Regions from separate parts of the Nocardia sp. 348MFTsu5.1 genome, predicted to be linked through region 2. Evidence: predicted binding sites of a transcription regulator. Region 2 holds the regulator's gene; each other region holds the start of a gene.
The links. Region 2 encodes LexA, which represses DNA repair genes until DNA is damaged. Its sites were predicted from a motif close to CGAACANNTGTTCG; they were not measured.
Positions count from the first base shown of each region.

Region 1: the regulator LexA is predicted to act here: its motif matches at 5,722-5,735, upstream of cofD (2-phospho-L-lactate transferase).
Region 3: the regulator LexA is predicted to act here: its motif matches at 7,609-7,622, upstream of H290_RS0100730 (HNH endonuclease signature motif containing protein).

Region 1 is NZ_KB911510.1:140,254-151,025, forward strand. It holds gene glgA (glycogen synthase) at 1-1,096, opposite strand, end outside; gene glgC (glucose-1-phosphate adenylyltransferase) at 1,253-2,470, shown strand; gene H290_RS0103950 (NUDIX hydrolase) at 2,475-3,041, opposite strand; gene H290_RS0103955 (coenzyme F420-0:L-glutamate ligase) at 3,038-4,411, opposite strand; gene cofD (2-phospho-L-lactate transferase) at 4,404-5,444, opposite strand; gene H290_RS0103965 (WhiB family transcriptional regulator) at 5,909-6,142, shown strand; gene H290_RS0103970 (metallopeptidase family protein) at 6,261-6,767, opposite strand; gene H290_RS0103975 (DUF3499 domain-containing protein) at 6,843-7,262, shown strand; gene H290_RS0103980 (phosphatase PAP2 family protein) at 7,183-8,400, opposite strand; gene H290_RS0103985 (phosphomannomutase/phosphoglucomutase) at 8,529-9,923, shown strand; gene H290_RS0103990 (hypothetical protein) at 9,943-10,772, shown strand, end outside.
Region 2 is NZ_KB911514.1:253,071-263,842, forward strand. It holds gene miaB (tRNA (N6-isopentenyl adenosine(37)-C2)-methylthiotransferase MiaB) at 1-385, shown strand, start outside; gene H290_RS28575 (hypothetical protein) at 385-993, shown strand; gene H290_RS0113755 (DUF349 domain-containing protein) at 1,044-2,417, opposite strand; gene H290_RS0113760 (hypothetical protein) at 2,613-3,329, shown strand; gene miaA (tRNA (adenosine(37)-N6)-dimethylallyltransferase MiaA) at 3,323-4,225, shown strand; gene dapF (diaminopimelate epimerase) at 4,265-5,155, shown strand; gene hflX (GTPase HflX) at 5,201-6,622, shown strand; gene H290_RS0113780 (acyl-CoA dehydrogenase family protein) at 6,736-7,878, shown strand; gene lexA (transcriptional repressor LexA) at 7,961-8,680, opposite strand; gene H290_RS31170 (LysM peptidoglycan-binding domain-containing protein) at 8,871-9,377, shown strand; gene nrdR (transcriptional regulator NrdR) at 9,468-9,923, shown strand; gene hrpA (ATP-dependent RNA helicase HrpA) at 9,948-10,772, opposite strand, start outside.
Region 3 is NZ_KB911509.1:168,309-179,080, forward strand. It holds gene entS (enterobactin transporter EntS) at 1-956, shown strand, start outside; gene H290_RS0100700 (iron-siderophore ABC transporter substrate-binding protein) at 1,006-2,088, shown strand; gene H290_RS0100705 (molybdenum cofactor biosynthesis protein MoaE) at 2,153-2,590, opposite strand; gene H290_RS0100710 (molybdenum cofactor biosynthesis protein B) at 2,590-3,084, opposite strand; gene moaC (cyclic pyranopterin monophosphate synthase MoaC) at 3,077-3,571, opposite strand; gene H290_RS0100720 (hypothetical protein) at 3,575-3,754, opposite strand; gene H290_RS0100725 (helicase-associated domain-containing protein) at 3,770-6,112, shown strand; gene H290_RS0100730 (HNH endonuclease signature motif containing protein) at 6,283-7,497, opposite strand; gene H290_RS27410 (DUF899 family protein) at 7,865-8,278, shown strand; gene H290_RS0100740 (DNA repair helicase XPB) at 8,485-10,137, shown strand; gene H290_RS30005 (hypothetical protein) at 10,138-10,772, opposite strand, start outside.

The sequences.
Region 1 (10,772 bases), on a different contig from region 2:
TGGCCCGCGCGCGTCCCGCCTCACCCATCGACCCCGCCAGTTCGGGGTCGGCGACCACCCGGTTCACCGCATTCGCGAGATCGTGTTCGAAGTCGCGGCCCTTGTCCGCGTCGTAATGCACCAGGAGTCCGGTGATCTCGTCACGCACCACTTCGGGAATGCCGCCCACGTCGGACGCGACGACGGCTGTCCCGCAGGCCATTGCCTCGAGATTCACGATGCCGAGGGGCTCGTAGATTGACGGGCAAATGAAAACTGTTGCTGCGGAGAGTATTTCGCGAATCTTGTCGGTGGGAAGCATTTCGCGGACCCAGAACACACCAGACCTGGATTCGGAGAGTTGTTCCACGGCCGCGGCGATCTCGGCGCCGATCTCGGGGGTGTCGGGGGCGCCGGCGCACAGGACGAGCTGGAGATCGGGATCCATGTGGTGCGCCGCGTCGATCAGATGCCGGACGCCCTTCTGCCGGGTGATCCGGCCGACGAACGCGGCAACCGGCCGATTCGGGTCTACCCCGAGGGCAGTCAGGGCGGTGTCCGACTCTGCGCGATCCACCGGATGCCACGTCTGGGTGTCGATGCCGTTGCGGACCACGTGCACCTTTTCCGGATCAAGACGGGGATAGGCGTCGCAGACATCGATGCGCATGCCTGAACTCACCGCGATGACCGCGTCGGCGTACTCGATGGCGTTCTTCTCGGCCCAACTCGAGACCCGATAGCCGCCCCCGAGTTGTTCGGCTTTCCACGGCCGTCGCGGTTCCAGTGAATGTGCCGTCAGCACATGGGGTATGCCATGGAGCTGCGCGGCGAGATGCCCGGCCAGGCCGGTGTACCAGGTGTGGGAGTGCGCGACCTGGGCACCTTCGGCGGCAACTGCCATCCGCAGATCCGACGACAGCGTGGTGATCGCCGGATTGGCCCCGACCAGCGCCGGATCGATGCCGTGCACTTCGGCGCCGTCGCGTTCGGCGCCCATGCAATGAACATCGACGGTGGCCAATGAGCGCAGGTGCCGTACCAGTTCGGTGACGTGGACCCCGGCCCCGCCGTAGACCTCAGGCGGATATTCCCTGGTCATCATTGCCACGCGCATGACCTTGACGCTAGTCGGCTCAGTGGTCGCACGCCAACGCTGGGAGAAAAGTTCACAGGTCTGGGGCCGAGAGTTTATTCGGGCGGGGGCAAGCGATTTCGAAAGATGTCCGCCTGTCTCTGGCCGCGAACTCTGTCGGCGGGATAGGTTGGGGGGGTGATTTCACAGCGCCACGTCCTTGGGATCGTCCTTGCCGGCGGCGAGGGCAAACGACTCTTTCCCCTGACGATGGACCGCGCCAAACCGGCTGTCCCCTTCGGGGGCGGATACCGCCTCATCGATTTCGTTCTCAGCAACCTGGTCAATGCCGGGTATTCACGTCTATGTGTGCTCACCCAGTACAAGTCACATTCACTCGACCGCCACATCTCGCAGACGTGGCGGCCGTCCGGATTCAACGGTGAATACATCACGCCGGTGCCGGCGCAGCAGCGACTCGGACCGCGGTGGTACACCGGCAGCGCCGACGCGATCTTCCAGTCGCTGAACCTGGTCTACGACGAACAACCCGACTACATCGTGGTCTTCGGTGCCGATCACGTGTACCGGATGGATCCGGAGCAGATGGTGGAGGCGCACATCGCCTCCGGTGCCGAGTGCACGGTTGCCGGTATTCGCGTTCCGCGTGATGAGGCGACCGCGTTCGGTTGCATCGATTCCGACGACAGCGGCAAGATCACGCGGTTTCTCGAGAAGCCCGCGAATCCGCCCGGAACCCCTGACGATCCCGACGCCACCTTCGCGTCGATGGGCAACTACGTGTTCACGGCGGCCGCACTTGTCGAGGCCATCAAACTCGACGCCGACAACAGCGACTCCGACCACGACATGGGCGGCGACATCATCCCGGCGTTCGTCGAGCGGGGTGAGGCGTTCGTCTACGACTTCAAGGACAACCAGGTGCCCGGCGCCACCGACCGCGACCGCGGGTACTGGCGCGACGTCGGCACGCTCGACGCCTTCTACGACGCGCACATGGATCTGGTCTCGGTGCACCCGATCTTCAACCTGTACAACCGGCGCTGGGCGATCCACGGGTCCTCCGACTACCTGGTGGCACCGGCGAAGTTCGTCCAAGGCGGACTGGCACAGGAGTCGATGGTCGGGTCGGGCAGCATCATCTCCGCCGCCACAGTCCGCAACTCGGTGCTCAGTTCCAACGTCATCATCGAGGACGGTGCGACCGTCGAAGGCAGTGTCCTGATGCCGGGCGTCCGGATCGGTAAGGGTGCCGTGGTCCGAAAAGCCATCCTGGACAAGAACGTTGTGATCTCCGACGGCGAGATCGTCGGCGTCGACGAACAACGCGACCGCGAACGTTTTGCATTCAGCGCCGGTGGCGTGGTGGCGATCGGTAAGGGCATTCGGGTCTGACCGGTCAGAACCGGCCGAGGGCGGTGGTGATCAACTCGGGGATCGCCGGATGTTCGGTGTTCTCCGGTAGCGCATCGATCGGCCACCACCGCAGGTCCACCGACTCGTCGCTCTGCACGAACTCGGGCAGTGAGCCATCCGGACGGTCCGGCGCGAATGCGGCGAACCGCAGGTCGAGATGCCGGGTCGGGACGCCGAGCGAGCAGGTGATCGGATGGGTGTGGATCTGCACCAATTCGTCGATGACTCCGAGTCCGGCGATGCCGGATTCCTCCCGGGCCTCGCGGGTGGCCGCATCGGTGATCGTGGTGTCGTCCTCTTCGCAGTGGCCGCCGAGTTGGATCCACTTGCCGACCCGTGGATGCAGCGTCAGCAGCACGTGGGTGCGCGCGGCGTTGAACACGATCGTCGACGCGGTGATGTGGCCGGCGGCGGATTCACGCAGACACCCGTCGGGGGCGGCCGCGAGAAAAGCCAAGATCGTGTGGCGCAATGAATCCTGGTGCGGATCAGGGGTTTGCCACCGGGTCAGCAGATCGGTGGCCGATGCGTGCAGGGACTGCCGGCTCACAGTTCCACCACCAGCGAGTCGATGGCCGCGGCCGGGCGCGGCTTGTCGCTGGGTTCGGTGGGGAAACCGATGGCGACGGCGCCCAACGGTTCCCAATCACCCGGCAGGTCGAGCTCGTCACGCACCAGTTCGGGAGCGAATATCGTCGACCCCACCCAGCAGCTGCCCACCGACCGGGTCGCCAGGGCGACCAGCAGGCCACCGACCGCCGCGCCGCCGGCCACGGTGAACATGGTGTGCTCGGCAGCGCTGCGCTCGGCATCGGGATAGTCGTGGCGTCCATCGCCGGTCAGCACTGGGATGACGATTTCCGGTGCGGTGTACAGCAATTGGCCCCGGGCCACGCGCTTGGTGACGGACTCTGGGGCCTTGCCGTCGGCCCTCAGATGCGCCCGCCAGCGTTCCGCCATGGCATCGAGGAGTCTGAACCGCCGCGCATCGTCGCGTATCCAGATGAACCGCACCGGGTGACTGTGGTGCGGAGCCGGCGCGGTCAGGGCTTCGGCGAAGGACGCCCGCATGATCTGCTCGGGAACCCGCTCGTCGGTGAACTTGCGCACCGACCGCCGCATCAGCAACGCCTGCTGACGGCCGAGCTCCAGCGCCTCGGCGGTACCGAGCCAGAACAGGTCCTCCTCGCCCGGGCGCACGAGATCCCTTGCAGTGGTGCCGTTTTCGCGAGGTTGCAGACCTCGGACGACGGCCACCGGGATCTCGCCGATCTTGCCCTTGACCAGATCGGCGGCGGCGGCCAGTTCGTCGGCGATCGCGATCTCGGTGACGATGAGGGGGTTGCCGTATTCGTCCACCGAACCCTCGTACGGGTGCGTGACAGCGATTCCTGCGGCCCCGATCGCCGCGTCGGTCTGTCCGATGCGCCAGGCCCGTCCCATCGTGTCCGTGATCAGCACAGCGACGTTTACGCCGAGGCGCTCCTTCAGCGCCGATCGCAGGGCTGCCGCACTGGCATCGGGATCGACCGGGAGCAACGCCAATTCGTCGCTGCCGACGTTCGAACCGTCGACGCCGGACGCCGCCTGCACGATGCCGAGTTTGTTCTCGGTGATCAGCGTGCGGTTCTTGCGCGCCAGCACTCGGACGGCTTCGGCGTCGACCAGTGCCCGGCGGGCGGCGTCGCGCTCGTCGGGGTCCGACGGCGCCGGGACCATCCGGCCCTCGACCTTCGAGATGATCTTGCTCGTGACGACCAGGATGTCCCCGTCGCGGATCCATCCGGCAGTGTCGGCCAGCGCCGCGGCGAGGTCGTCGCCCGGGTTGAACCTGGGCAGGCCCGGGATCGGGATGATCTCGATGCTGCCCGCCGAAGCGTGATCAATGGGGGCGTGGTCGGCCGGGGTCTGCTCACTCATACGAGACACCCACCAGATCGCAGGCGTCACGGACCATCTGGGCGGTGGTGGCGGGATCGGTCATCAGCAGCGGTACCGAGGCGACCTTCACGCCGGGGATGTCGGCGGAGTCGCCGGGCGCGATGAGCCAGCCGTCGAGCACGCCATTGGCGCTGCGGGCGCCGTAGTGGCGGCCGACCGCTTCCGGGGTCGTCTCGACGTCCACCACCGACAGGCATTCGTCGGCCATGCCACGCAACGGGCTCGTCCCGATGATGGGGGAGACGCCGACCACGGGAGCTTTTGCGGTGCGCAGGGCACCGCGGATACCGGGCACGGACAGGATGGCGCCGACGCTGACCACCGGATTCGACGGGGCGAAGAGGATGATGTCGGCCTCGGCGATCGCTTCCAGCACACCGGGTGCCGCCTTGGCGTCATCGGAACCGACCTGCGCGAATCCATGCGTCTGGATCTGGGCGCGGTGCCGGACCCACCACTCCTGAAAGTGGATCGCCACTTTCTCTTCGGACGCCTCGGTCCCATCGGCGGCCTGCTTCGCTGCGTCGATGGGGCGAGTGACCACCACGTGGGTCTCGTGCCGATCGTCGGTGGCGGGCAGCAGGCGTACGCCCGGATCCCACCGCCGGCACAGAGCTGCGGTGATGTCGCTGAGCCGGTATCCGGCGTCGAGCATCTGGGTGCGGATCAAATGCGTGGCCAGGTCGCGGTCACCGAGTCCGAACCAGTCGGGGTCGGCGCCGTAGGCGGCCAGTTCCTCTTTGGCGTGCCAGGTTTCCCCGCGCCTGCCCCATCCGCGATCGGTGTCGATCCCATCGCCGAGGGTGTACATGCAGGTGTCGAGATCCGGGCAGATACGGACGCCGTGCATCCACGCGTCGTCGCCGACGTTGACCACCGCCGTCACCTCGTGCTCCGAGGGAGGCAGGCCCTCCGCCAGCACGTCGGGGAACGACGTGCGTCCAAGGAGTTCGCGAACACCCTGCAAAAATCGGGCGCCACCGACGCCACCAACAAGAACCGTCACCTTCACAAGCAACCACCCTAGGGCCCCGGGGCTTCGGCCTCGCACCGTGTCGGCGCCACGTAGCATTGACCGGGCCGGCAGACGGTGTCGCCGGGTGTTCGAAGTGTTCGAATCGCGTCGGTGTCTTTTTGGCTCTCAACCCCGTGTCGAGACCTGGGAATGACTCTTCGGGGTGGTAAAGCAATTTCGCCGCGCGGCTTGACCTGGACCCCTGAACCGATGTCTAATCACATCAGTGTCATTCCCAGTTTTAACAACGAGAATTGTTGCGGGGCATGGGAATCGATCACATGTTCGAATATTACTGACCACCTGCACAATTCGAAGTGAGATGAGGAGGCGGGGCGATGGCTCTGGAACACATGGCTACCAACAGCCTTGAACCGCAAGTCGATTCGCAATTGAACGCACCCGAAGACCGTCAGAACGAACGTCCCCGGCTCAGCCTGGTCACCACTGCATTCGACGAGATGTTCGACATCGTCGAAGATCAGTGGCAGGACCGGGCACTCTGTGCCCAAACCGATCCTGAAGCATTCTTCCCTGAAAAGGGTGGCTCGACCCGCGAGGCAAAGCGGATCTGCCAGGGGTGCGAGGTCCGTGCAGAATGCCTCGAGTATGCGCTGCACAAGGACGAGCGGTTCGGCATCTGGGGTGGCTTGTCGGAACGCGAACGCCGGCGCATCAAGCGCGGCATCGTCTAGTTCGGGGGATTTCGGTCACCGACCATCGGTGACGTTCACGGGGGTGACATCGGGGGATGGCCGCGCAGTGTGAGCTGTTGCGGCACTTTGTTTTTCGGCACATCGCGACCCGCAGGCCCTATTGGGGCGGCGGGTCGATTGTGTCTTCGTCGACGCCCAGATGGGCGGCAACCTGCTGGACGAGTACCTCGTGGAGGAGGTCGAGCAGGTCTGCGCCCTTCTTGGCGCGGCTTTCCAATGGTCGCCGGAACAACAGGATGCGAGCCTTGGTCGCCCGGCCGTCGCCGTCCATACCTGGCGGGATGAGCCGGGCCAGCGGGATCGGTCCATCAGCGGTGACCTCTGCGGGCCACTGCACGGTGTCGGGGTCCCGCGGCAACATCCGGGGTACCTCGTCGACCGCGATGTCGAGTCCGGTCAGCCGGTCGTGCCAGCGGGCGTCGATCTCGGCAAAGGCCTCCAGGACGACCGCATCAAACGATTGGGATCGGCTCGTCCAGGCCGGCACATGGGTGGGGAGCAACGATGATCGCAGGCCACGGCCACGACGATCCCGGACCCGGAGGACGCCTCGATCCGATCGTCGGCGCCGTGGTCGGGCCAGCGGAGGACGAATGGGTGCCATAAGTCGCAAGTCTAGGCAGGTATGTGCGGTGTGTCCTGCTTCGACCCGCCCGGAGAACGGGATAATCTTCCACCCGTGAGGCTTCCACGTCAGTGTTCTCGGCCCGGCTGCGCCAACCCGGCGGTCGCAACGCTGACTTTTGTGTATTCAGATTCGATCGCGGTGGTCGGGCCGTTGGCGACGACTCCCGAACCGCACTCGTGGGATCTGTGCGATACCCACGCGACCAGGATCACGGTTCCGCGTGGTTGGGAGATGCTGCGCAGTGAGGGTGGATTCGCCGCGCCGTCGCGTGATGAGGACGACCTGACCGCATTGGCCGAGGCCGTCCGCGAAGCCTCCGGTGGCTCGTTGGTGTCACGTGTCTCGTCGGTGCCCGACGCTGCGCCTCACCTCAGTCGGGCGCAGACGCAGGTCAGCGGTCCCGAGCCGCTTCCGCGCCCGCGACCGGGTCGACGTGGACACCTTCGAGTGCTGCCTGATCCCGTCGACTGAACGACACTGTGGCCGATTCCATCTCCGCGGCTTCGGCGACATCCGCCGGGCCGCGTCCTTTGCGCCTGTACCAGGCCTTTTCGCCGTAGTTGCAGATCACCATCACCAACGCGGCCAGACTCCACCCCAGGATCAGGTCGATGACGTAGTGCTCGGCCGAATACACCAGGGTGAACCCCATCACCAGGGCATAGCCGGTGAATATCGTGCGGCCCAGCGCCCGCGTCCGGCCCCACATGAACATGGCGAGCAGGGCGGTGACCCCGGCGTGCAGTGAGGGGATCGCGGCGACCTGGTTGGACTTGTCCTGTCCGACCTCGATCACATCCCGGACCGGACCGATGTGCAGTGCTTCCCAGCCGCGACTGGAGATCCGCTCGACGTACGGCGCCGCGCCGTCATGGACGGGCACCACCTGGCCGAGAAGGTTGTTGGGCACGACCTGCTCGGGCGTGGTGATACACGTGGGGAACGCGGGCCCGTCGACGACCTCGACGGAGGTGCACTTTGCCGCGGCCCACGGCGGAGCAGCGGGAACCATCACATAGCCGATCAGCCCCAGGAAGAAGATGGAGATGAGGCGGAGGGTGAACTTGCGCCACTGGTCCCGGTCGCGGAGCCACAGGAAACCGGCGACGGCGTAAGGGACGACGAAGTAGGACATGTAGACAAAGCTCGTGAACACCTCCCACCACTGGGCTTCTGCCAACTTCAGGTGCGCCTGCAACCAGACGGTGGGCACCACGCCGAACATCCACCGGTCGGCGTCGACGGCCAGATGCCACCGGGTGGGCATGCCGAGGAACGCGGCGATCCCGCGCGTGGAGTCGTACACCGTGAGCAACACACCGAACGGCAGCCAGTCGCGGATCACCGACAACAGGTTGCGGCGACCGATGGACGCCGCGGCGAGTCCGATGGCAACTGCGACAAGCACATACGAACGGCCGAATGACATGGTCCGGGTGGCGAGCAACACAACGATCGTCAGCGCCCAGATCGTCACGGTCAGGCGCCGGATGAGCACCAGGTTGAATCGCTCCGCCCCGAGGCGGGCAACTTTGAACTCGGCGAAACGCAGTCGCGAGTACCAAGATGATGGAGGGGCGTCGGTCTTCGGGGTCTGTGTCTCCGTCATGATTAGGCGGTGACCCCGCGCTCGACTGCCGGGACCACCGGCGAGAACTGACCGCAATGGACCGGCTGCGCCCGCGCGGGTGTGTATGCAAGATCGTAAATCTGTACTGACAGAGAAGGAGTCAACCCGTGGAACGTCCCGCGCAACTCTTCAGCCAGGAGCTGGTGAGTGCCGTCATCAAGGCCTACGACGTTCGAGGGCTTGTCGGAGAGCAGATCGATGCCGATTTCGTCCGTGCTGTGGGAGCTTCCTTTGCACGCCTGATGAAGGGCGAAGGCCAAACCGCGATGGTGGTCGGACACGACATGCGGGAGTCGTCCCCGGAACTCGCCGCGGCGTTTGCCGACGGTGCGCTGGATCAGGGGCTCGACGTCACCCTGATCGGGCTGGCCTCCACCGACCAGCTGTACTACGCCTCCGGAGATCTCGACCGGCCGGGCGCGATGTTCACCGCGAGCCACAACCCCGCGAGCTACAACGGGATCAAGATGTGCCGGGCCGGCGCAAAACCGGTGGGCCAGGACAGCGGTCTGGCGACCATCTCGCGTGAGCTGGTCGAGGGTCCGGGAGCCGAGACGGCGGGACCCGTCGCCCGGGGTTCGCTGGACGAACGCGACGTACTGAAGGACTATGCGGCGTTTCTGCACAAGCTCGTCGATCTTTCCGGTCTGCGGCACTTGACAGTCGCCGTCGATGCGGGCAATGGCATGGGAGGTCACACAGTTCCGGTGGTCCTGGGTGGTTCCGAGGGGTTCACCGTGCGTTCACTGTACTTCGAGCTCGATGGAACGTTTCCCAATCATGAGGCCAATCCGCTCGATCCGAAGAATTTGGTGGACCTGCAGGCCTATGTGAAGGACACCGGGGCCGACATCGGTCTGGCCTTCGACGGTGACGCCGACCGGTGCTTTGTGGTCGATGAACTGGGCGATCCCGTGTCTCCGTCCGCGGTCACCGCACTGGTTGCCGAGCGTGAGCTCGCCAAGAATCCCGGCGGTGTCGTCATTCACAACCTGATCACCTCGCGGGCGGTTCCGGAGCTGGTCCGGGAACTCGGCGGTGAGCCCCTGATGACCAGAGTTGGCCACTCGTTCATCAAGGCACAGATGGCCGAGACCGGTGCGGTATTCGGTGGCGAGCATTCGGCTCACTACTACTTCCGGGACTTCTGGGGCGCCGATTCGGGCCTGCTCGCCGCCATGCATGTCCTGGCCGCTCTCGGGGCCTCCGATCAGCCGCTGTCGAAGATGATGGCGCGTTATGAGCGCTATGCCGGTTCCGGTGAGATCAACTCGACGGTGGACGATCAGGCCGCACGCACCGCCGCGGTGCTGGCGGACTTCGCCGACGAGATCACCGACATCACTCGGATGGACGGGGTGACGGTCGATCTCGCCGACGGTTCGTGGTTCAACCTGCGGGCGTCGAACACCGAACCGCTGCTGCGACTCAATGTCGAGGCGGCGACGACCGAACGGGTGAATGTACTGACCGAACGAATCCTGGGGGTCGTTCGGGGCTGATTCACACTAGGCTGGACCCATGTTGACCGGAGCGCCCGAAATCGACGACGTCGCCGCGTTGCTCGACGCCGATGTCGAAGGTCTGCTGCCGGCTTCGGCGATGGCCGGTGCCCAGTGCCGCGCGATGGCCGCGGCCCGGGACGAAGGTGTGCTCGAACCACTCGAACAGCTCCGGCCCCGCGCGGTGGTGGTGGTCTGTGGTGACGGCACCTCCGGGCGGGCAGTGGATCTGGTGATCGCGCTCGCCGGTCCGCATATCGATGTCCCGCTGATCAAGTGCGCCGCGGTGCCGCCGTGGATCGGGCCGCTGGATGTGGTCGTGATCGCCGGTGACGATGCCGGTGATCCACGCCTGGCCGATGCGGCTGCGCGGGCCGGCCGGCGTCGCGCCGAAGTTGTTGTCGCGGGACCGGTCGAGGGACCGTTGCAGGAGGCCCTGGTCGGTCCGGTGGTGGATCTCTCACCACGCGTGCATGTCCCCGCCGCCTACCGCTTCTCGCACTATGTCGCGGCGCTGTTCGCGGTGCTCGACGCTTTGCGTGCGGTGCGGTTCGAGGGCCGGCACCCGGACCTGTCGGCGATGGCCGACGAGCTGGATACCGAAGCCGCCGGAAACCATCCCGGCCATGAGCTGTTCCACAACGCCGCAAAGGAACTCGCGGTCCGAGTTGCGGATCGCAGAACCGTGTGGACAGGGGATACCGCAGCCGGGATGGTCGTCGCGGTGCACGCGTCCCGCGCGATTTTTGCCGGTGCCGGAGTCGTCAGTACCGCAACGGATCTGGGCGAGGTGGTCGCGGCGGGGACGCTGTCGGCAGGGTACGGTGGCACCATGCCGTCCGACTACGA
Region 2 (10,772 bases):
CGATCTGCAGGACCGGATCTGCCTGGAAGAGAACCAGAAGTTGATCGGGACAGCGGTCGAGGTGCTGGTGACCGCCGACGGGCGTGAGGGTTCCGGCCGGATGACCGGTCGTGCTCGCGATGGCCGCCTGGTGCACTTCGAGACCAGCGACGCCGCGATCCGTCCCGGCGACCTGATCGACACCGACGTGACCGGCGCTGCGCCGCACTATCTGCTTGCCGACGCCGGAGTGCGGAACCACCGGCGTACCCGTGCGGGTGACGCGCACGCGGCCGGCACCACACCGCAGACCCCGCCGATCGGAGTGGGCCTGGGTCTGCCGACCATCGGAAAACCAATGCAAGCGCCGGTTGAATCCGGTTGCGGTTCGGGATGTGAGGTCTGATGTCCACCAAGCGGCCCGACGACGAGTTCGAACAGTTCGAAGGCGACCTGCGCAAAGCGGAGCGCAAGGTCGCGGGGGAGATCGATCCCGGTGCCCGGGCACTGGTGGTCGCGGCCGCAGTGCTGGTGGTGATGCTGTCGTTGGTGTTACCCCATACCGGTTCGGTCAGCGGTATCGATGTTCTGACATTCAATTCCGAGGCCGTCGCCGAGAATGTCACCATCACCTCGCGCATTTTCATCTGGCTTCAGGTGATCTTCGGTATCGGGTTCTCGACGCTGGCGCTGGTCACCCGGCGCTGGTTCTTCGCGTGGATCGCGTTGTGCGGCTGCGCAGTCGGATGTGTCGCAGGGATGCTGGCGTGGTGGTCGCGCAACACACCCGGCGTTTCGGGCTTCGACCCGCCGAGCGGTGTCGGTGCCGGACTCGTGGTGGGCTGGCTGGCGATGATCGTCCTCACCTTCCACTGGGCGCGCGTGGTGTGGGTGCGCACTTCGGTGCAGCTGTCGCTGGAGGCGCAACGACGCGACGACGCGGCGGAGCAGGAAGCGAAGGCCGTTGCACTGCAACGCAAATCGGTCTCCAAGCGTCCCAAGAAAGACGACTGATCCCAACAAAAAAGACCGGGCCTGCCTGCCCGGTCTTTTGTTGACGTACGTCAGTCGTTGATCGCGCCCTCGGCCGCATTGGCCCACTCACGCCACTGCTCGGCCTGCTCGCGGAGCTTGCGGGCATCTTTGGCCTTGCCATTGGCCTCGGCCTTTGCTGCCTGATCCTCGAGCTGGGCAACCCGGTCCGCGAACTGCTGGGCGCGGGCCTTAACAGCGGGATCGGTGCGCTCCCACTGTGCGGACTCCGCATCGCGGATCCGCTTCTCGACGGCCTTGATCCGCGCCTCAAGGGTGTGCATCTGGTCGCGGGGTACCTTGCCGATCTCGTCCCACTGATCGCGGATGACCCGGAAGTCACGGCGGGCGGCGTCGAGATCGCTGTCGGGGTCGATCGTCTTCTCGGCGCGGGTGAGGAGTTCGATCTTCGCTTTGGCGTTGTCCTCGAACTCCGCGTCGCGTTCGGACGTGGCGGCGTTGCGGGCGCCGAAGAAGACGTCCTGAGCGGCTTTGAACCGGGCCCACAGGGCATCGTCCTGATCGCGCGGTGCGCGGCCGGCGGCTTTCCACTGCGTGAGGAGATCGCGGAACTTCGCCGCGGTGTCCGCCCACTCCGTGGACGACGACAGCGCCTCGGCTTCGGTGATCAGCTCTTCCTTGCGAGCCCGCGCTCCGGCGCGTTCCCGATCCATCTCGGCGAAATGGGCACCGCGGCGCCGGTTGAAGGTGTCACGGGCCTTGGAGTAGCGCTTCCACAGCAGATCGTCGGTCTTGCGATCGACGCCCTTGATGGTCTTCCACTCGTCGAGGATCTGGCGCATCCGGTCGCCGGCGACCTTCCACTGCGTGGATTCGGCCCCGATGGTCTCGGCTTCCGCGGCCAGTTCGTTCTTACGGGCCACGGCCTTGGCCCGGGATTCGTCCCGGTCGTGTTTGACCTTCTCGGCAGCACCTTCGGCCCAGTCGATGATGGCCTGCAAGCGCGTGGCCACGGCATCGACGTCGCCGATGACCGCGGCCGTCGGCAGTGATTCGAGGAGTGCGACAGCGGCGGTCTTGGTCTTGCGTGGATCGCCGGTGCCGGCGTCGAGGCGTTCCTCGAGCAATTCGACTTCGACGACGAGATCGTCGAAGCGGCGTCCGAAGTGGGCGAGTCCCTCGGCGGCGGTGCCGGCCTGCCAGGAGGCGATCTGGTGCTCGCCGTCAGAGTTCTTCAGCCAGACCGCACCGTCTTCGTCGATCCGCCCGAACTCGGACGGGTCGGAGGCAGGCCGACTTGGATCGACGGGTGCTGGATGGGGATGGGCGGGCGGATGATGGCCGGGACGCGGACCGGGCCGGGGCCCGGGCTTGGGTCCTGGTTTCGGGCTCGGAGTCGGATTCGAGGTTTCCGTGGCTGCCGGTTGCGGCGTGTGATCGGTCATGTCATTCCTTATCCCTGCCGCGCGACACGGCTGCCAGATGCATCAGATGCCGACGGTGATCCACCGTCACCGCCCACACTCATTGAAGCAGGTCACCGGGGCGGGTGTGGACAGTCGCCGACAAAAGAGTGTCGGATTCGCCTTCGAGTCGGCACCGGCACTTCGTGGTGTGGGTGGTCGACTAGCGTTGCGCAGGTGTTGATCGCCGCCGCCTTTGTCCCGTCCGCACCCGCTCTGGTGCCCGAACTGTCCGGTCCTGCGGTGCCCGAGTTGTTGCCGGTACGTGCTGCGACGCTGCAGGTATGCGCTGATCTGGCGGATCGGTGCCGCACGTGGGTGATCGTCGGAGCGGGCGACCCGACGAGACCGATCGCCGCGCGGGGGAGCTTTGTCGGCTTCGGAGTGGACGTCCGGGTCGATCTGGTGCCTGATGCAACCGGTGACGCCGACCCGGAGATGGACCTGTCACTGCTGATCGGTGGATGGCTCGGCGCCCAGGTCGATCAGGACATCAGGCTGACCACCGAATTGGTGTTCGTGTCGAGTGGTCCGTCGGCCTGCAGCGATCAGGGACACGCGCTGTCCCGGAGCCTGGCAACCCGCGATGAGCCGATCGGATTGCTCGTGGTGGGCGACGGCGCCAACACCCTCGGTGCCAAGGCTCCCGGTGGATCGGCGGACGGCGCCGAGGAATTTCAGGACAGCATCGACAGGGCACTGGCATCAGGTGACCGGGGCGCGCTCGCGGCCCTCGGGCAACCGGACTGTGAAAGTTTCGGTGCCGCCGGCCGTGGTCCGTGGCAGGTGGCCACGGCCGCGACGCAGGGTGCGGCCATCACCCCTGAATTGCGTTACGCCGGTGCGCCGTTCGGCGTCGGCTACACCGTGGCGCTGTGGGATCTCACATGGTGAACCCGATCGCCGTGATCGGGCCCACCGCGAGCGGTAAGTCGGATCTGGCACTCGACATCGCCGAGGCGCTCGGCGGCGACATCGTGAACATCGACGCGATGCAGCAGTACACGGGCATGGACATCGGTACCGCCAAGGTGCCGGCCGATGAGCGGCGCGGGATCGTGCACCATCAGATCGACGTCCTCGATGTCACCGAGACCGCAACGGTGGCGCGATATCAGCAGGCGGCGCGAGCCGATGTGGAGTCATTGCTCGCGCAGGGCCGCACACCGGTGGTGGTCGGTGGGTCGATGATGTACATCCAGGCCTTGCTCGACGACTGGAAATTCCCGGCCACCGATCCCGAGGTCCGCGGGCGCTACGAGGCCGACCTGGAACGTCTGGGTTCTCTCGCCCTGCACGACAGGCTGGGCGAGGTCGACCCCGAAGCCGCCCGGAACATCCTCGACACCGACGGCAGACGCATCGTGCGGGCGCTCGAAGTGGTGGAGTTGACGGGGCAGCCGTTTGCCGCGTCTGCGCCGACAATCGGTGAACCACGTTGGGGCACAACCATAATCGCGCTCGATCGGGATACCGCAGAACTCGACAACCGGATCGCGTTGCGGACCGAACGAATGTTTTCGCAGGGATTCGTCGACGAGGTCCGGGCACTGTTGTCCCGGGGGCTCCGAGAGGGCGTCACCGCGGCGCGGGCGATCGGCTATTCACAGGTGATAGCCGCGCTGGACGGTGACCACGACATCGCGCAGGCGCAGGAACTCACCTTCATCGGCACCCGCCGGTACGTGCGCAGGCAACGGTCGTGGTTCCGGCGCGATCCACGGGTGCACTGGCTCGATGCCTCCACACCCGATCTGCTGGGGCAGGCGTTGCGGGCCGCGGACGGGTGAGAACCGGGCAATCCGCCCTGGGCGCGTAGTCTTGAGCAAATGTTCGGGCGTGTTGATTTTGTGAAGGGGCACGGTACGGAGAACGACTTCGTGCTGTTGCCCGATGCCGGTGTGCAACTCGATCTGACGCCGGATTTTGTCTCGGCGCTCTGTGATCGCCATCGCGGGATCGGTGCCGACGGTGTCCTCCGTGTCGCCACCGCGGGCGCGCTCCTCGGCGCCGGAGTCCTCGAGGTTCTTCCGCCGGGCGTCGCCCACGACGACTGGTTCATGGACTACCGCAACGGCGACGGATCGATCGCGGAGATGTGCGGTAACGGCGTGCGGGTGTTCGCCCACTATCTCGCCGCCCACGATCTGGTCACCGAGCCGACCTTCACAGTCGGGTCGCGAGCGGGCGGACGTCGCGTGACAGTTCATCACCTGACGGAATCGTCGGCGGACGTGAGTGTGCTGATGGGCCGGGTACGCACCGGCGCCGAGAGCAAGGCGAGCATCGGCGATCAGACGTACTCAGGACTGTCGGTCAACGTCGGCAATCCCCACCTGGCCTGTGTTGTCGAGGGGCTGACCGTCGAGCAACTCGAAAGCATCGACCTCACCGCGCCGATCACCTTCGATCACACCGAATTCCCCGACGGCGTGAACATCGAACTGATGACACCGCTGGTCGAGTTGACCGACGCCGCACTGGTCGGCGAGGTGTCGATGCGGGTGCACGAGCGCGGTGTGGGGGAGACCCGCAGCTGCGGCACCGGAACCGTCGCGGCGGCCACCGCGGCCTTGCAGTCGGTCGGGCGCAGCACCGGCGCGGTCGTGGTCAACGTTCCCGGTGGAGCGGTCACCGTCACCGTCGGTGACGACGAGAACGAACTTCGCGGGCCCTCCGTCCTCGTCGGCGCGGGCATGCTCAACGCAGGGTGGCGCTAAAACCGTTATGCAGTGCACCTGTCCGGATGTCACGATGGTCACCTCATGACTGAACACTCATCCGACTCACATTCACCGACGACCGGCGAACTACAACTCGACGAACGCAGCTCGCTCAAGCGCGTTGCAGGTCTGTCCACCGAGCTCACCGACGTCACCGAGGTCGAATACCGTCAGCTCCGACTCGAACGGGTTGTTCTCGTCGGGGTCTGGATGCAGGGCAGCACCACCGCCCAGGCCGAGTCGAGTCTCGCCGAACTGAAGGCATTGGCCGAGACCGCCGGATCCGAGGTACTCGAAGGACTCTTTCAGCGTCGTGACAAACCTGATCCGGCCACTTATATCGGTTCGGGCAAAGCCCACGAACTCCGTGAGGTCGTCGTGGCCACCGGCGCCGACACCGTCATCTGCGACGGTGAACTGACACCCGCACAGCTCACCGCATTGGAGAAGGTGGTGAAGGTCAAGGTCATCGACCGGACCGCGCTGATCCTCGACATCTTCGCCCAGCACGCCACATCGCGCGAGGGCAAAGCCCAGGTGGCGCTGGCTCAGATGGAATACATGTTGCCGCGTCTGCGTGGCTGGGGTGAATCGATGTCCCGCCAGGCCGGTGGCCGTGCCGGCAGCAACGGCGGTGTGGGCCTGCGTGGACCCGGTGAGACGAAGATCGAGACGGACCGCCGCCGGATCCGCGAGCGGACGGCGAAGTTGCGCCGGGAGATCCGCGAGATGAAGACGTCGCGAAACACCAAGCGCACCAAGCGGAAACAAGCCGCACTCGCCTCGGTCACGATCGTCGGGTACACCAACGCGGGCAAGTCCAGTCTGATCAACGCGATGACCGGATCGGGCGTCCTGGTACAGAACGCGCTGTTCGCCACCCTGGATCCGACCACCCGGCGGATGTCCCTCGACGACGGTCGCGAAATCGTGGTCACCGACACCGTCGGATTCGTCCGGCATCTGCCGACCCAACTGGTGGAGGCGTTCCGCTCGACCCTCGAAGAGGTCGCGGACGCAGACCTCTTGCTGCACATCGTCGATGGTTCGGACCCGATTCCCACCGGTCAGATCAGCGCAGTGCGCAAGGTCATCGAAGAGGTGATCCACGACGAGAAGGCGTCCACACCGCCGGAGCTGCTGGTGATCAACAAGATCGACGTCGCCGACCCGACTGTGCTGACTCAGTTGAGGAGCCTGTTCCCCAAGGCGGTCTTCATCTCGGCCGCCACGGGCGAAGGTATCCCGGAACTTCTCGAGCGGGTTCGTGAGTCGGTGTCGAGGCACGATGTCCACGTCAGTGTCCGAGTGCCGTATTCCCGCGGTGATCTGGTCTCACGCATCCATGCCGAAGGCGATGTGTCGAGCGAGAAGCATGGTGCCGACGGCACCGAGATCGTCGCCAGCGTTCCCTCGGCACTGGCCAATGCACTGGCCGAGTTCGCCGCGCCCCATCTGTTCTGAATCCGGGCCTGGACAGGTCGTCTTGCCCTGACTGAGCGCTCCTTGGGTTGAATGTAGAATCCAGTTACAGTTGCTGGCAACCTCGTTTGGACACCCTCGTTATGGAGACTTTGATGGAACGCACGATTTTCGAGCCTGAGCACCTCCTCTACCGCGATTCGTACCGCAGCTTCCTCGAGCAGCATGTGGCGCCGCACCACGCCCGCTGGGAAGAGCAGAACATCGTCGATCGCGACGTGTGGATCGAAGCCGGTAAGAACGGCTTCCTGGCCGTTGACGCGCCCGAGGAGTTCGGTGGCGGCGGAGTCGACGACTTCCGCTATCAGTGCATCGTCTCCGAGGAATCCGCACGCGGTGGGTTCAGCGGCCTGGGATTCACCCTGCACAACGATGTCATCGCGCCGTACCTGCTGGAGTTGACCAACGACGAGCAGAAGGCGCGCTGGCTCCCGGGATTCACCTCCGGTGAGCTCATCACCGCCATCGCCATGACCGAGCCCGGAACCGGCTCGGACCTGCAAGGGATCAAGACGACCGCCAAGAAGGACGGCGATCACTGGGTGCTCAACGGATCGAAGACCTTCATCACCAACGGCATCAACGCCGACCTGGTGATCGTGGTCGCGCGCACCGATCCCGAGGCCGGCGCCAAGGGTTTCTCCCTGCTGGTCGTCGAGCGCGGCATGCCCGGCTTCGAGCGCGGCCGCAACCTCGACAAGGTCGGCATGAAGGCGCAGGACACCGCCGAACTGAGCTTCGACAACGTCCGCGTACCCGCCGAGAACCTGCTCGGTGAAGAGGGACTCGGCTTCATCTACCTGATGCAGAACCTGCCGCGCGAGCGCCTGTCGATCGCCGTGGTCGCCGCTGCCTCCATGGAGAAGGTCCTGGAGACCACCGTTCAATATTCCAAGGACCGCAAGGCTTTCGGGCGTTCGATCGGCAACTTTCAGAACACCCGCTTCCTGCTGGCCGAGCTGGCCACGTCCACGACGACGACGCGCGTGTTCGTCGACCACTGCATCGGGCTGCTGAACGAGAAGAAGCTGACCGTCCCCGATGCCGCGATGGCCAAGTACTACGCCACCGAGAATCAGGTGCACCTGATCGACCGCTGCCTGCAGCTGCACGGCGGCTACGGCTACATGCGTGAATACTCCGTCGCGAAGGCGTTCCTGGACTCACGCGTGCAGACCATCTACGGCGGCACCACCGAGATCATGAAGGAAGTCATCGGACGCAGCCTCGGGGTCTGATCACTCAAACATCAACGCGCCGAACGGCAGAAGGCGGGTGCACCGGATCTCCGGTGCACCCGCCTTTTTCGCATGTGTGTCTCTAGAGTCGCCGCATCACTGTCACAACTTTGCCCAGGATGACCGCATCGTTGCCGGGGATGGGATCGAATACCGGGTTGTGCGGCATCAGCCACACGGCGTCTTTGGTGCGCTTGAAGGTCTTGACCGTGGCCTCGCCATCGATCATCGCGGCCACGATGTCTCCGTTGTCGGCGACGTTCTGCTGGCGTACGACCACCCAGTCACCGTCGCAGATCGCGGCGTCGATCATCGATTCGCCCACCACCCTGAGCAGGAAGAGCGAACCCTCGCCGACGAGTTCCTTCGGGAGCGGGAAGACGTCTTCGACGGCCTGTTCGGCGAGGATCGGGCCACCGGCCGCGATCCGGCCGAGGACCGGGACAAATGTCGGCGTCGGAAGTGATTCGTCGGGTGCCTGCACCTGACCGGCAGCCGTGGCCGGGTTGAGGTCGGTGTCCTGGATGTTTACCGCGCGGGGACGGTTGTTCTCGCGCTGCAGGAAGCCTTTGCGTTCGAGTGTGCGGAGCTGGTGGGCGACCGACGACGTCGAGGTCAGGCCGACGGCGTCACCGATCTCCCGGATGCTCGGCGGGTAGCCGCGCTCGCGGACCGAGGCGCGGATGACCTCGAGTACGGCTTTCTGGCGGGCGGTCAGTGAGCCTTCTGCCAGCGGTCCGGTGGCGACCACGGTGGTGGCGGCTCCGTCCGACGGCGTCGGGGGCTGGGTTGTATCGGCCATCAGGTCCTCCAGTTCGTGCGGTATCGGGCGGGGTCCATGTGGACAAAGGTAGTGCAAATCATCACAAGTCTCAAACATTTGTTCGATCAGGCGTGGCGCTTGTCGGAACCCCGTGATACAAATCGAACACTCTTTCAATCGAACGAGTGATCGAATGCACCATCGATCCGATGATCCGAGGACTGAACCCATGACTGCAGCCACCACCATCATCCGGCCGGCCACAGCTCGGCCCGTTCACCACGCCGAGAGCGCTACCGTTCCGCGTACCAAGCGGCCCTTGCGGCCCGCGGACACCGCCCGTCCGGCCGATCGCCGGCTGCCTGCTCAGCGCCGCGTGGCCGTCTCCTGCGCCGAATCGCGCAACACCGAACAACGAATGCCGACCGCTCGCGAGAAGGTCTTCGCCCGTCGGCGCGCCTGGGCGGCCGGCGCCGTCGCGGGAATCGGTCTGATGCTGATCGTTGCATTCATGACCTTCTTCGGCGGCGTGATGGAGCAGTCTGCTGATCCGGGGCGCGTCGGCACCCAGGTCGTCCGGGTTCAGTCGGGGGAGTCGTTGGGGGCCATCGCTTCCCGGATCGCACCCGAGATGCCGGCCGAAGCCGTCGTGGCAAAGATCATGGAGCTCAACGCGATGAGCAACTCGGCATTGTCGGTGGGGCAGGCGCTGGTCACGCCGGTCTACGTCAGGTAGATGATGCAGGGGCCCACAGCCCGGGCGGTATCCTCGGAACCACAGCGTCTGGTCACTCCGCCCAGGCCGTCGACCGTCGAGGAATCGTGCATGCATTGCCCGTTTTGCAAGAACGAGGACACCCGCGTAGTCGATTCGCGGGTGGCGGACGAGGGACAGGCAATCCGTCGTCGCCGTGCCTGTTCGGAGTGCGGACGCCGTTTCACCACGGTGGAGACCGCGGTGCTCTCGGTGGTCAAACGGACCGGCGTCACTGAACCTTTCAGCCGCGAGAAGGTCATGCGCGGCGTCCGCCGGGCCTGCCAGGGCCGAGCTGTCGACGATGACAAGTTGCAGCATCTTGCGCAGCAGGTCGAGGAAGCCGTCAGGGCCTCGGGTTCGGCCGAAGTTCCGGCCAACGAGGTCGGTCTTGCGATTCTCGGTCCGCTCCGCGATCTCGACGAGGTCGCGTACCTTCGCTTCGCCTCCGTCTACCGCTCATTCGACTCGGTGGACGACTTCCAGAAAGAAATCGACGATCTCCGGTCCGGCAAGTCCGAATCCTGACTCCCCGCGAATTTTGCGTTGGGGTCAGCGCAGGTCGCGAATTGCCTTGATGGCGCGCTTCTCTGAGATCGGGTACGCGGTTCGCAGCTGTTGAGCGAACAGCCCGACACGCAGCTCCTCGACGATCCAGCCGGCGGCTTCGCTGACCGCATCCTGACGTTCCGACGGCATCATCCGTAGGTGACTGGTCCAGGCCGCCACGACCCGGTCGACGGTGGCCATCGACGCGGCATCCCTCGCTGCCGACGCCGGCAACTGATCGAGTCGCGCCAGCGCGGCATCGAGGTAGCGGGGAATCTCCGTCAGATGCTCGCCACCGGTGGCGGAGATGAATCCGTCGAAAACCAACTCGCCGAGTTGGTCGCGTACATCGTCGGCAGCGTCGGCGACCGTCGTCGCCTCGATCGCGGTCCGCAGCGGGGCCACCCGGGCCAGAACTGCCGCGGCCTGACGCAACTTGGTGGTCGCCCGGCCGGTGACCTGACCCGCGACATGGGTGCGCAGCGCCGCGTAATCGGCTGCCGACCACACAGTGGGCTGTGCCGGAACAAGATCGATGACCGCAGCGCGGACGCAATCGGCGAGCAACGCGGCCGCGGTGGGATACGGGCTCTGGCTCAGCGCCAACCGGTCGGAGGTGCCCAGCGCGGAGGTCGCATTCGGCCTCAACGCTGGTACATCGTTGATCAGTAGACCGATCAACGCGTTGTACATCTGGATACGTTGTTCAGCCTCGGTGGACATCGGGGCAACGGTGAAGCCACCACCCCGGGCCACCAACGCTGGATAGCTCGTGATCTCTTGCCCGGCAACGGTGCTCCGGATGGACCGGGTGAGCGTGCCGAAGGT
Region 3 (10,772 bases), on a different contig from region 2:
ACGCGATACTCCCGTCGCCGTCGGTCGCCGCAATCGTCGTGTTGGCCGTGGTCAATGGCGCATTCGGATCGATCAGCGTCGCCGCGCTGCTGTCGGTCATCCCGAGTCTCATCCCGTCCGACCAGATGATCGGCGTCGGCGCCCTCAACGCATTGACCGTCCGGATGGGCGCAGTCCTGTCCCCACTTCTGGCCGGACTGATCATCGCCACGTGGTCCGTGTCGTGGAACTACTGGATCACCACCATCGGAACGGTGATCACGATCCTCATCCTGTCCGGACTCCCGTCCCTTCCGGCGCCGACACATGAGCCGAAGGAGACCGCCGATGGCGACGCCACCCCGGTCGGCGAAACCGCCCTGCAGTTCCTTCGTCGCGACCGCCTCGTCGGCGGCGTGATCGCCGTCGGTGTGATCGCCATGCTCGGCGGCGGACTGATCGCGCTGATCCCGGCATTCGTCGACGAACGATTCGCCGGGGATTCGCGGACCACCGGCATGCTCTATGCGGCGGGTGCGGTAGGAGCCGTCATCGCCTCTTTCACCAGCGGCTGGTTGTCGTACCTGCGCAAGCCGGGTGCCGTCCTGCTGACGGCGCTGACTCTCGGATTCGTCATCCAGGGCGCGGTCGGCCTCACCACCACCGTCGCGCTGGCGGTGCCGCTGCTGATCGCATTCGGAGCGGCGACGACCATCCAGGAAGTGCTGCGCTACAACCTGATCCAGACCAATACCCCGGCCCCGCTACTGGGCCGCGTCAACAGCCTGTGGGCAGCACAGGAAGTCGCGGGACTGGCGGTCGGAGCATTGCTGGCCGGCGTTGTCGGCAGCTTCATGGCGGCTTCGAGTGCGGTCATGGTCTACAGCGCAATCCTGCTCGTGATCGCCTTGGGCGGAGCAGCGGTGCTGTCTTCGCTGCGGACCTATTCGCCGCCAAATTCCCCGGTGATAAGGTGAGGCTTCACTTACCATCTCGTGAAACATCTTGAGCGACAGGAAGACAAGAATGACGTCGGAGCGACGGTCGAACAACAGGCAGTGGCGAGGCCGCGTGATCGGCGCGATCGCCGCGGGCACTGTGCTCTTTCCGCTACTTGCGGCCTGCGGGTCTGACAGCGATGCCAGTCAGACAAATGATGCCCGCAATGCAACGAAAACCGCGGCCGCCTCGGAGTCCACATCAGGCGGGTTCCCGGTAACCCTGACCGGCGCGTTCGGCGACGTCACCATCGAGTCCAAGCCGGAGCGCGTCCTGGCACTGAGCCCGACGGACGCCGACATCGTCCTCTCGCTCGGCGTGACCCCGATCGCCATTCCCACCAGCGCCCAGACCGACGCGACCACCAACAACACCGGTCTGTTCCCCTGGGCCGAGGGCAAATACCCGGCCGGGACACCGAAGTTGGACCTGAGCACCGCCCAGTCGTCGACACTCGAGGCGATCCTGGCCCTCGAGCCCGACGTGATGGTGGGCACCGCGTTCTACGGACTGGTCGATCAGACGAATGCCGCACTCAAGGACGTCGCCCCGGTCGTGTCGTACACGACAGCGCCCAACGGTGACTCCTGGCAGGACTCGACACGCAAGGTCGCCAAGGCGCTCGGCCTCGAGTCCAAGGGTGAAGAGGTCATCGCCTCTGCCGAATCGACACTGACCGACGCCGCAGCCGCGAATCCCCAGCTCAAGGGCGAGAAGTTCAACGTCCTCATCTCGCCGTCGGCGTCCGAGGTCTACATCCTGTGCTCGGCCGACGACAACCTCGGCCGCGTGATGAAGGAATTCGGCATGGTGTTGTCCGAGTACGCGCAGAGCGTTCCCTGCACCAATGGCCGGACAAAGGTGAGCTACGAAAACCTCGACAAGCTCGATGCCGACGTGCTGATCGCGTTCCCGGACACCGCCGAACAGATGAGCTACCTGACCGATCAGCAGCTGTGGAACAACTTGTCGGCCGTCAAACGTGGTGCCGTCGTGGAGATCCCGAAGACGGAATCCGTTCCGGCCGCGCTGGCATTCCCGTCAGCACCCAGCCTCGAATGGGCCGTTGGTCAGATGACGCCGCTCATCGTCGAAGCCGCGGCGAAGTAACAACTCCGAACTACGCAATCGGCGCGGCGGTGATCACATCACCGCCGCGCCGATGTCGCGCGATCTAGGCCGAACCCACCCATTCGTCGGAACCGTCAGCGAAGATCTGATGCTTCCAGACCGGTAGCTGGGCCTTGACTTCGTCGACGAGTAGCGCACACGTGGCAAACGCCGCCTGCCGGTGGTCTGCCGCAACGGCAACCACGAGTGCGGCGTCGCCGATCGCGAGGTTGCCGACGCGATGCGACACCGCGACGGCACGAACGCCCTCGGCCGCTGCTGCCACCTCGGCGACCACCTTTGCCACCACATCGGCGGCGGTGGGATGCGCGCTGTAATTCAGCGCGGTCACGTCTCGTCCACCATCGTGATTGCGCACGGCACCAACAAAACTCACGATCGCGCCCGCCGTACCGTCGGCGGCATCGATGGCAAGTTGTTCGTGCACAGCGGTCGACAGCGGTTCCTCTGTCACGGCGGCCAGGGCCACCACGGCTGCCATCAGTGATCACCTCCGTTGATCTGATCGATTGCATGGGCGAGAACCGGATCGAGTACCTCGAGCCCGTCCCGCACGCCTCCACTCGAGCCGGGGAGGTTGACGATCAGTGTGCGTCCGGCAGTACCGACGATGCCACGCGAGAGGACCGCGGTGGGCACCTTCGGGAGTCCGCTGCGCCGAATGGCGTCGGCCAGACCGGGTATCGCGCGATCGATCACCGCGGCCGTTTGTTCAGGGGTGTGGTCGGTGGGTGTCAGGCCGGTTCCACCGGTGGTGATGACCAGCGCAATACCGGCGGCAACCGAGCCGCGCAGCGCTTCGCCCACCGCGTCGCCGTCGGGCACGACCTGCGGGGCACCGACCTCGTAGCCACGCTCGGTCAGCCAGCCGGTGATGATCGGGCCGCACCGGTCCGGATACACGCCGGTGGCAGCCCGGGTCGAGGCGACGACCACCGCTGCGGTCCTGTTCCCCGGTGAACCGGACTCAGTCATCGTCGCGCTTCCAGTGACCTTTCTTGCCACCGGTCTTCTCGTGAAGTCCGATGTCGGTCATCTGCGCACGCGGATCGACCCCTTTGACCATGTCGTGGAGGGTGAGTCCCGTCACCGCGACAGCAGTCAGCGCTTCCATCTCGACGCCGGTGCGATCGGTGGTGACGGCCGTGGCCCACACCTCGATGGTGTTCTCACCGAGTTCGAAATCGACGCCGACAGAACTGAGCGCCACCTGATGGCAGAGCGGAATCAGCTCGGGGGTCTTCTTCGCGGCCATGATCCCGGCGATGCGAGCCGTCGCAAGGGCGTCACCCTTGGGCAAGCCACCCGACGACAGCAACCCGATCACTTCGGCAGTTGTCACGAATGTGCCGGTTGCCACAGCTTTTCGGGTGGTCGCGGCCTTACCACCGACGTCGACCATCTTTGCTGCTCCGGACTCATCGAGATGAGTCAGGCGCTGCGATGCCGAGGGTTCAACCACCGATCAGCGATTGACGGTGGTGCGGGGATGAAGGTACGGAAGATCTGCCGGATCCAGCGGGAAAAGGGTGTCACCGAAGGGTGACAGCGATCCGGAGCGATTGGACGCGAACTCACTGACGGCGTGCTCGCCGTCAGGAACTACAGGCCAACCGTTGTCCACATACTTCTCTTTTTCAGCCACGGCGGTAATTGTGCCATGACCGCCGCGCATATCATCTACTGGATGAGCCCCGACCAGCCAATCAGCCTGGCCGACGACCTCGCCGCGCGCAGCGACGAACTCCTGCTTGATCTCCTGCAGGCCCGGCCGGACCTGGCGAGTCCGCCTCCGCCGGGTGTCACCGTTCTCGCGCAGAGGGCGTTGTCGGCGGCCTCGATCAACCGATGTGGCGAGGATCTGGACGTGCTCGCGGTGGCGGTCCTCGAAACCCTGGACGCACTACGACGGGCGTCCGGCGGTGGACCCGTAGCTGCCGCGGCCATCATCGAGGCCCTGTCCGAACGTGCGGCGCCGGATGCGATCGGCGCCCGGATCGACTCCCTGGTGGCGTTGGCCCTCATCTGGGGTCCACAAGAAGCCCTGCAGACCGGACCGCACATGCCGGCCGCATGGCCCTGGCGCTCACCGCTGGCCACCGCACCCGTCAACCTGCTCGACCTCGCCTCGATCCGGGCGAAGATCGACGGACTCGGCGAGCGCGAACGCGAACTGCTCACGACCCTGTCCTCCGGCCCCGGCCTGGGCCGGACCCGCGATGCCGCACTCGGACCGGACTCGGATCGGCCGGTCCCCCAGCTGGTCCACCAGGACATGCTGGTGGTGGTCGACGAACAGACCGTCGAATTGCCCGTGGTGATCGGACAATTGCTGCGCGACGAGGACCCGGCCGAACCCAGGAGTCTGCGGCCACCGGAATTGACCGGCGGTGGCGGCCGCAAGATCGGGCTCGGCGAGGTGGATGCGGCGGCAGCCGGTGAAGCCCTGGAGTTCTTGCGGCACAGCACCGACGTACTCGAGGCCCTCGGCGTCCAGCCGGCCACCGTCCTGCGGGCCGGCGGGATGGGTGTCCGTGAGATCCGCCGCCTGACCAAGGTCGTGTCCGTCGACGAGAAACGGATGGGCCTGGTACTCGAGGTCCTCTCGGGCCTGCGTCTGATCGACTCCGGCTTCCCCGTGCCCGACGTCTCCGACGGTCTGGAACCGTCCTGGGCGCCAACAACATCCACCGACAGCTGGATCCATCAGAGCCCCGAACGGCGGTGGTACTCCATCGCGTCGGCGTGGATCGATCTGCACCGCCGCCCGTGGCAGATCGGCGACCGGACCCCCGACGGCACGATCGTCGGCGCGCTTGTCGGCGCCATTCCGGAGGGTGCCGCACGCGCCGAGCGACTGCTGGTTCTGCAGGCCCTGGCCGAGGCCAAGCCCGGCGCCGCCGTCACACCCACGTCACTCGGCAGGCAGATCGCGTGGCGCCATCCCCGCTGGATCCGCCGCCTGCCGCAGGCAACAATTGCCGAAACACTCTCCGAAGCACAGGCATTGGGCCTGGTCGCCCATGGCGCCCTGACGTCCGCGGGCCGCGAGATCGTCGCCGCGGGTAGCGCCGAGGACATCGAGACGCAGACGCTGGGCGCGATGGCGCGGTCCATTCCGGCACCCATCGATTTCTTCCTGGCCCAGGCCGATCAGACGATCACCGCTCCGGGCCCCCTGACCCCTGAGCTGACCGCCGACCTCAGCCTGGTCGCCGACCTCGAATCCGGCGGCGCCGCATCGGTGTACCGGGTGTCCGAGGCGACCGTCCGGCGCGCTCTCGACGCCGGCCGGACCGGCACCGAGTTGCTCACGTTCTTCACATCGCATTCGAAAACACCGGTGCCACAATCGATCTCCTACCTGATCGACGATGTCGCCCGTAAACACGGACAACTCCGCGTCGGCGTGGCCGGCAGCTTCATCCGATGTGAGGACCCGACCACATTGGCGGCGGTCCTCAGTTCCCCGGTGGCCGATGCACTCTCGCTGCGGGCGCTGGCTCCCACCGTCGCGGTGACCTCGGAACCATTGATCGACGTGCTCGAGCGTCTCCGGGCTGCCGGGTTCGCCCCGGCCGGCGAGGACGCCGAGGGTGAACTGGTCGATCTGCGATTCCGGGGCGCCCGGCTTCCCACACCGCGCGAACGTCACAGCGCGCGTAAAACGTCGCTGTCGCTGCCCAGCCGGGATCGGCTCGGCGCGGTGCTGACCCATATGCGTTCGCAGGATGCGGCCAACTCCGCGACGCTGGTCCGCCCCGGTAAGGGGGGTTCGTCGGTGACGGGCGGCGGACTGCCGGCCACTGCCCTGTTGCAAAAGGCCCTGAACTCGAAGAGCACAGTGCGATTGGGATATGTCAATGCGGAAGGTTTTGCGAGTCGTCACGTCGTGGTCCCCCGGTTGATCGGTGCCGGCCAGGTGATTGCAGTCGAGCCCGGCACCGACGACGAGCACCGGTTCTCACTACACCGCATCACCACCGTCGAAATGGTCGACTGACGGCCGCGACCGAATTGCCCAGCGGCGGTGCGGCCGCCCAGACCATCTGAACGACAGCACCTTTCGCCTCACACTATGGAGTTGTCAACGTACGTGCGCGGTCCCGGTGCACAACCGGGTGCGTCATGGGAAGTTCGTGGCTCACAAGGTCGAGATCAGGCGGCGGCAGTTCAGGCAGCGAGTGTCAAGGTTCGTCTGTTGTAGGCCGGTAGCGGTCTTCGCTGCGGGTCGATGTCGGCCGGCGGGATCAGCCAGGGGTGTCCGTCGGAGCCCATGATCACGTCCCAGTCGGTGTGGTGGACCGCCCGATGGCAGGTGCGGCACAGCAAGCACCCGTTCTCCAGGGTCGTGGCGCCGCCGTCGGCGAAGTGTGTGATGTGGTGGCAATCGGACCAGGTCACCGATCCGCCGCACTTCACACAACAGGTATCGCGGATGATGATCGCCTTGCGGACCAGACCGGTGAACAGCCTTTTGGGCGGACTCAGATCGATCGGAACCTCTTGGCCGTCAAGGGTGATCGAGGTGATCGTGGAGTCACAAGCCAGACCAGCGGCCGTGGCTTCGGTGATCGGCTCCATCCACCGCAGTGTCGCGGCCTCGGGATGGTCGGCCGGGACGGTGACCATCACCTCGGTCCGCGGCGCCGACACCAAGTCTTGCCCACCGCCCCCGCAGTCCAGCAGTTGATGCAGCGCATCAGCGCGGCGCTTCGTCGGTGTGCGGGCATCATCGCTGCCATCGGGTTCGGGACGGGCTCTGGACCACAAATCCAACGCAGAGAACAACTTTTCCCCGATCACCACATCGACATCGAACCTGCCGACACATCGACCCTCAGGGTTGACGACATAGTCCAGACTGTTCAACGACCGATCTTCGGCCGGCGGCAGACCACCGGTGTCGTTGGCAACCTGATTGCCCAAGCCTCGCGCCACCGCACCGATCTCCGACGGTGGAGCACCGGAAATGGCGTGGCTCAACAGTTTCCGCTCGAACTCCACCCACTGCTCACCGGTGACCGCCTCATCGGACCGGTCCACGATATGCGCGACACCTTTGACCACCGCATCGACATGCTCGGAGGACAGGAACCCGTCCCGCGAGTACCCGGCAGTGCGATCCAACCCTGCCAAACCCGACCCGACACGGATCCACCGATACGCCGCACCTGGCGCAGCGCCATTGGCCTGCAACAACTTTGCCGTTGTCGATCCGGATTTGCGTGCCATACCTGACTGATCGATCATCGCCGCACACACCGCGAGCTGATGCTCGCCGGCGTTGCGCAGCGTGATCAGATCTTTTGTCATGGCGAGCAGTTCGCCGGGATCGTCAGGAATGACCAGGTCAACCAGGGAATCGACGACATCGAGAAGCCGCATCACAGAACACCTTCCAGGCATAAACAGCAGGAAAGTTGACCGGTTTTCTGGGGGAAGTGTTTAGCGCGGCTCGTCGTATTTCTTCGGGCAACTGTTTCCAGCATACCGAATCGAACTGGTGTTCACAAGACTTTTCACGAACCAATCAAACTGCCGCACAATAGGTTCCGAAACTCCGAAGTACCAGGAGAGTGGTCATCGAACGTCCCATCACAAGTTATCAGCGACGTCCGACAGGGCACTTGCCCACCGCAGCTTCGCGACTCCAAGTAGTTTCCAGTTGTTCGAATGATTCCTGGCCACTCGGGTCCACGTCCAGTTGAAACCGTGCTCGCCGACGACGCGCCCAGACACCGAGGAGGTCACCATGACGACCACTCCGAGCGATCCGAACACTGCGCTGCCAGGCCGTCCTCCCATCGTCGACCTGGCCACCTGGCAGAGCGCCCGTGACGAACTCCTGATCCGGGAGAAGGCCCACACGCACTCCGGTGACGCCATCGCAGCGGCCCGACGGCGACTGCCGATGGTCGAGTTCGACGGCGCGGTCGAGGTCGTCGGACCAGACGGCCCGGTTCCGTTCCGGGATCTGTTCGGTGGCCGCGACGAGCTCGTGGTCTACAAGCACATGTGGTACGACGGCGCACCGCATCAGGGGCAGTGCGAGGGCTGCACCACCACGGCCTCGCATGTGAAGGACGCCGTCTACCTGAATGCCCGAAACGTGTCGTATGCCGTCCTGACCACGGGCCGGTGGGACGAGGTCGCCTCCTACGTCTAGTTCACGGGGTACGCCGAGCTGGTATTCGGTGCGCGACACCGACGAGCCGGCCGTCGGCGAGGCGTGGGAGGACAACACCCGGCCCGGCGCGACCCCCGTCGAGACCCTCGGCCGGCACGGACCCCACCACTGATCTTCCGGACCGTTGCGGATCAAAATGTGCCCGACGTGGCGTGGGGGCATGGTTCTGAGGACAATGAACCCTTGTGACCGACGGACCCCTGATCGTGCAATCCGACAAGACCCTTCTTCTCGAGGTTGACCACCCCCTCGCTGCCGAGGCCCGAGCGGCCATCGCGCCGTTCGCCGAGCTCGAGCGTGCCCCCGAACACGTGCACACGTACCGGGTGACACCGCTGGCGCTATGGAACGCCCGGGCGGCCGGACACGACGCCGAACAGGTGGTTGATGCGCTGGTCACCTTCTCGCGCTACGCCGTGCCCCAGCCGCTGCTGATGGACGTGGTGGACACCATGGGCCGCTTCGGCCGGCTGCAGCTGGTGAAGAGCCCCGTGCACGGCCTGACGCTGGTGAGCACCGACCGGGCCGTCCTCATCGAGATCATGCGCAACAAGAAAATCGCGCCGATGCTCGGTGCCAGGGTGGACGACGACACCGTCATCGTGCACGCGTCCGAACGCGGCCGTCTCAAGCAGGTCCTGCTGAAGGTCGGCTGGCCCGCGGAGGACCTGGCCGGTTACGTCGACGGCGAAGCCCACGCCATCGCGCTCGACCAGAACGGCTGGGAGCTGCGCGACTACCAGCAGCTGGCCGCCGAGTCGTTCTGGGCCGGCGGTTCGGGTGTCGTGGTCCTGCCGTGTGGCGCAGGCAAGACGATGGTCGGAGCGGCCGCGATGGCAACCGCTCAGGCCACCACCCTGATCCTGGTCACCAACACCGTCGCCGGACGGCAGTGGAAGCGCGAGCTGATCGCCCGGACGTCCCTCACCGAGGAAGAGATCGGCGAGTACTCCGGCGAGCGGAAAGAGATCCGCCCGGTCACCATCGCGACCTATCAGGTGATGACCCGCAAATCGAAGGGCGAGTACCGCAATCTCGATCTCTTCGATTCCCGGGACTGGGGCCTGATCATCTACGACGAGGTCCACCTGCTGCCCGCTCCGGTGTTCCGGATGACCGCCGATCTGCAGTCGCGGCGCCGGCTCGGCCTGACCGCGACCCTGGTGCGCGAGGATGGCCGGGAGGGTGACGTGTTCAGCCTCATCGGTCCCAAGCGGTATGACGCTCCGTGGAAAGACATCGAGGCACAGGGCTGGATCGCACCGGCCGAATGCATCGAGGTGCGCGTGACCCTCACCGACAACGAACGCCTCGAATACGCCGTCGCCGAGCCCGAAGAGAAGTACAAACTGTGCTCCACGGCGCACACCAAGATCAATGTCGTGAAGTCGATCCTGGAGCAGCACAAGGACTCTCAGACCCTGATCATCGGCGCCTACCTCGACCAGCTCGATGAGCTCGGTGCCGCCCTAGACGCCCCGGTGATCAAGGGGTCCACCAAGAACCGGGAACGCGAGGTGCTGTTCCAGCAGTTCCGCACCGGCGAGATCCAGATCCTGGTGGTGTCGAAGGTGGCCAACTTCTCGATCGATCTCCCCGAGGCGTCTGTTGCGGTCCAGGTCTCGGGAACCTTCGGCTCGCGGCAAGAAGAGGCCCAGCGCCTGGGCCGGCTCCTGCGCCCGAAAGCCGATGGCGGACAGGCACACTTCTACTCGGTGGTGTCCCGCGACACCGTCGATGCCGATTACGCCGCCCATCGGCAGCGGTTCCTGGCCGAACAGGGCTACGCCTACCGGATCACCGATGCCGACGATCTGCTCGGCCCCGCGATCGGCTGATCAGTCGGTAGGACTGCCGAAGCAGAACCCGAGCGGCGACGGCCGGTCGAAGGTCACGGCGCTGGGGCAGTCGGGAACGGTTGTCGACTCCACCCTCACGAGCACCTTGAGGACCGTGTTGATCTGGCTGCTCGCGGCCACGCAGGGGACCTCTTTCATGCCGGTCAGTGAGGCAATCGGGACCTCGTAGCACTTGCCTTCCTGAAAGTTCGGGACGAGGCAGAGCTTCGTTTCGTTCGCACCGGTCTGGGTGAGCTCGGAATACTGCTCTCCCCCACAGGAATCCGAACTCGAGTCGAGTGTCTCGGCAACGATGAAGTTCAGCGGCGACGTCGTATCGCAATCGACGATGTCGAAGTCCGCGTCCGAGTTGGCCCCGGACAAGGTGATGCAGTCGGCGGCCTCGACGTCGTCGATGTCGTCGCCGAGGAAAAACGCAAACGCCACCACCGCGACGACGCCGGCGACGAGAACTGCGGCAACCACGGCGAGGACCACCCACAACGTGCGCTTGTTGCGGGGTGGAGGTTGCTGGTAGTTGCCGTATGGACTCCCGCCGTACTGCGGGACCGCGCCGTAAGGCACCGGGGGCGGATATGACTGACCGGGATACGGCTGCCCATAGGGGTTGTTGC